DNA from 2 places in the Pseudomonas sp. AK181 genome. Region 2 is predicted to be linked to the other one. Evidence: predicted binding sites of a transcription regulator. Region 2 holds the regulator's gene; the other holds the start of a gene.
The links. The regulator sigma-54, encoded in region 2, starts transcription at its own class of promoters, with help from an activator protein. The targets are predictions, from matches to a motif close to ANTGGCATNNANNTTGCTNT.

Region 1: glnA (type I glutamate--ammonia ligase) is a predicted target of sigma-54. The motif match lies at 1,214-1,233, and genes of this name have one in related genera.

Annotation. Positions count from the first base shown of each region.
Region 1 is NZ_CP146348.1:6,145,608-6,147,810, forward strand. It holds gene thiI (tRNA uracil 4-sulfurtransferase ThiI) at 1-999, opposite strand, end outside; gene glnA (type I glutamate--ammonia ligase) at 1,336-2,203, shown strand, end outside.
Region 2 is NZ_CP146348.1:997,388-999,590, forward strand. It holds gene hpf (ribosome hibernation-promoting factor, HPF/YfiA family) at 1-244, opposite strand, end outside; gene V8689_RS04800 (RNA polymerase factor sigma-54) at 320-1,813, opposite strand; gene lptB (LPS export ABC transporter ATP-binding protein) at 1,998-2,203, opposite strand, start outside.

The DNA.
Region 1 (2,203 bases), 1.4 Mb from region 2:
GATTTGCTCTGCCAGGTCGATGATGTCCTGCTTGTGGCTGGCGATCAGCGGGCGCAGCACCAGCTTCTCGGTCACGCAGTCAATGATCGACAGGTTCGGCAGCGTCTGGCTGGAAACCTGGGAGATCGCTTCGCCGGTCACCAGGGCGTCGATCTGCAATTGATCGGCGATTCGGGACGCAGCGCGCAACATCATACGCTTCAATACTACGCCCATATGACTGTTATCGACTTTGCCGAGAATTTCGCCCAGCACTTCCTCGAACGGTACGCTTACAAATAGCACGCGTTGGGAGCTGCCGTATTTCTTCCAGATAAAGTGCGCGACTTCCATCACGCCCAATTCGTGTGCACGCCCGCCCAGGTTAAAGAAGCAGAAATGGCTCATCAGGCCGCGGCGCATGATCTGGTAGGCCGCCACCGTGGAATCGAAACCGCCGGACATCAATACCAGGGTCTGTTCCAGTGCGCCCAGCGGGTAGCCGCCGATGCTGTTGTGCTGGCTGTGGATCACAAACAACCGTTGGTCGCGAATTTCCATGCGCACTTCAATTTGTGGCGCTTTGAGGGAAATTCCAGCGGCACCGCACTCGCGACGCAGCTTGCTGCCGACGTATTTTTCGACGTCCATGGAGCTGAACGGGTGCTTGCCGGCACGCTTGCAACGCACCGAAAAAATCTTGCCTTCAAGCGCACTGCCGTAGTGCTGCTTGCACTTTTCGGTGATGTCGTCGAAGTCGCCCAGTGGGTACTCATCCACCTGCAGGAAATGCGCGATGCCCGGCATGCAGCTCAGGCGCTCGGTCATGTCCTTCAAGGCTTTGGCGTCGGTAATGCGGGTTTCCAGCTCGAGGTTGTCCCACACGCCGTTCACCACCACAGCCGGGTCCAGGTCACGGAGCACGGCACGGATGTTCTTGGCCAACTGACGGATGAAACGCGTCCGTACCGGTCGGCTTTTGATGGTGATCTCGGGGAAGACTTTAACGATTAATTTCATGGAAACAGCGCGCGCCGGGCCTGCTGAAAAAGGGGGGCGCGGATTATAGCGGAAATCGCTCAAGGTTTAACCAGTTAATATGCATTGCCTACGCAATGCACCAAAACGGGTCATTTACCCAAATAAACGCTACATTGCAGTGCGCGATTTATGCCGTTTTTGCCGATTGCACCTTTATAGGGGCCATTTTGAGGCAAAACGGCCATGTTGGCGCACTGGCATGCAATTTGCTCTCTTGTGAGGCAGGTTGCCTTGGCGGAGTATCCGCGCCGGCATCACCCAAATTCTAAGGGCTAAACTCCACTACCCCAAGCCCGAAGCCACCCGGAGGACACCATGTCGAAGTCGGTTCAACTCATCAAAGATCATGACGTTAAATGGATTGATCTGCGCTTCACGGACACAAAAGGCACTCAGCACCACGTGACCATGCCGGCTCGCGATGCGCTGGAAGATGACTTCTTCGAAGTCGGCAAGATGTTCGACGGTTCCTCCATCGCCGGCTGGAAAGGCATCGAAGCCTCCGACATGATCCTGCTGCCAGACGACAGCACCGCCGTACTCGACCCGTTCACCGAAGAGCCAACCCTGATCCTGGTGTGCGACATCATCGAGCCTTCGACCATGCAAGGCTATGACCGCGACCCACGCGCCATCGCCCACCGTGCCGAGGAATACCTGAAGTCCACCGGTATCGGCGACACCGCATTCTTCGGCCCTGAGCCAGAGTTCTTCATCTTCGACTCGGTGAAGTTCAAATCCGACATCTCCGGCTCCATGTTCAAGATTTTCTCCGAGCAAGGCTCGTGGATGTCCGACCAGGACGTGGAAGGCGGCAACAAAGGCCACCGTCCAGGCGTGAAAGGCGGCTACTTCCCAGTACCACCGTTCGACTTCGACCATGAAATCCGTACCTCCATGTGCAACGCACTGGAAGAAATGGGCCAGACCGTTGAAGTTCACCACCACGAAGTGGCGACTGCCGGCCAGAACGAAATCGGTGTGAAATTCAACACGCTGGTGAAGAAGGCTGACGAAGTTCAAACCCTGAAATACTGCGTGCACAACGTTGCCGATGCCTATGGCCGCACCGCTACCTTCATGCCTAAGCCGCTGTACGGCGATAACGGCTCGGGCATGCACGTTCACGTATCGATTTCCAAAGACGGCAAGAACACCTTCGCTGGCGAAGGCTATGCCGGCC
Region 2 (2,203 bases):
CGAGCTTGTCGTAGAGCGAGTCGATTGCCGCGTACATGTCTTCATGTTCCGCATTGGCGACGAGCTTGGCATTCGGTACGTGCAGGGTGGCCTCGATTTTCTGCTTGAGCTTATCGACCTCCATGATGACCTGCACGTTGGTGATCTTGTCAAAATGCCCCGCAAGCTTGTTCAGCTTGCTCTCGGTGTATTCACGCAGGGGCTTGGTGACTTCCAGCTGGTGTCCACTGATGTTGACTTGCATACAGCTTCTCCTTCGTTGCCAGTGCATAAAGCGGTGGGCAGGAATACCCACCACTGGAACGCTGTGGCCCGCCCGTCACATCAACCGCTTACGCTCGCTGGAAGGCGCGATCCCAAGGGACTCGCGGTACTTGGCGACGGTTCGACGGGCGACCTGAATGCCTTGTGCCTCCAGTAAACCAGCGATCTTGCTGTCACTCAACGGCTTTTTCTGATTTTCCGCGGCAACCAGTTTTTTGATGATCGCGCGGATCGCCGTGGACGAGCATTCGCCGCCTTCGGAGGTGCTGACGTGGCTGGAGAAAAAGTATTTCAGCTCATAAATACCCCGTGGGGTATGCATGAATTTCTGCGTGGTGACCCGGGAAATCGTCGATTCATGCATGCCAACGGCTTCGGCGATGTCGTGCAGCACCAGAGGCTTCATGGCCTCGTCGCCGTATTCCAGGAAACCGCGCTGGTGTTCGACGATCTGGGTCGCGACTTTCATCAGGGTTTCGTTGCGGCTTTGCAGGCTCTTGATGAACCACCGCGCTTCCTGCAACTGGTTGCGCATGAAGGTGTTGTCGGCGCTGGTGTCAGCGCGGCGCACAAAACCTGCGTACTGCGGGTTGACCCGCAGGCGCGGTACCGACTCCTGGTTCAGCTCCACCAGCCAGCGTTCGTTGTCCTTGCGCACGATGACGTCGGGGACCACGTATTCGGCTTCGCTGGATTCGATCTGCGAGCCCGGACGCGGGTTGAGGCTTTGCACCAGCTCGATGACCTGGCGCAAGTCATCTTCCTTGAGCTTCATGCGGCGCATCAGTTGGCTGTAGTCGCGACTGCCCAACAGGTCGATGTAGTCACTGACCAGGCGTTGCGCTTCGGTGAGCCATGGCGTCTTGGCGGGCAGTTGGCGCAGTTGCAGCAACAGGCACTCGCTGAGCGTGCGGGCACCGATGCCGGCGGGCTCGAATTGCTGGATGCGGTGCAGGACGGCTTCGATTTCGTCCAGTTCGATGTCCAGTTCCGGGTCGAAGGCCTCGAGGATCTCATCGAGGGTTTCGTCCAGGTAGCCCTGGTTGTTGATGCAGTCGATCAGGGTGACCGCGATCAGGCGATCGGTATCGGACATCGGCGCCAGGTTCAGTTGCCACAACAAGTGGCTCTGCAGGCTCTCGCCCACCGACGTACGGGTGGTGAAGTCCCACTCGTCATCATCGTTGCTCGGCAGGCTGCTGGCGCTGGTCTGGTAGACGTCTTCCCACGCGGTGTCCACGGGAAGCTCGTTGGGAATGCGTTCGTTCCAGTCGCCTTCTTCCAGGTTGTCCACCGTCGGGGCGGTTTCCTGATAGGAAGGTTCCTGCACGTCGGGGTTGGGTTTTTGCTCGATGTTGTCGGCCAGCGGATCTGCGTTGTCGAAGTCGTCGCCTTCTTCCTGGCGTTCGAGCATCGGATTGGACTCCAGGGCCTCCTGGATTTCCTGTTGCAGGTCCAGGGTCGACAATTGGAGCAGGCGGATGGCCTGTTGCAGCTGCGGTGTCATCGTCAGCTGCTGGCCCATTCTCAGGACTAGCGATGGTTTCATGGCAGGGGCTTAACACCTTATTCGCCGGCGCAATGCGCCATCCACGACAGGGCGCGTGAGCGCCAAACATAAGCAAATTATATGCCTGATCTCGGGGCCTTTGCCTAGAGCGCGGTAACAATAAAAAAACCGAGGTTTCTATTGACTCCCGCGCGCTCCAGGGAAAAGCGCGATACCCCTGTGTTTACAGGCGGAACTCGTGACCCAGGTACACTTCCTTCACCAGCTCGTTAGCCAGAATCGTCTCGGCATCGCCTTCGGCAATCAGCTGACCATCGTTGACGATATAAGCGGTTTCGCAGATATCGAGGGTCTCGCGCACGTTGTGGTCGGTGATCAGCACCCCAATGCCCTTGGCCTTGAGGTGATGGATGATCTGCTTGATGTCAC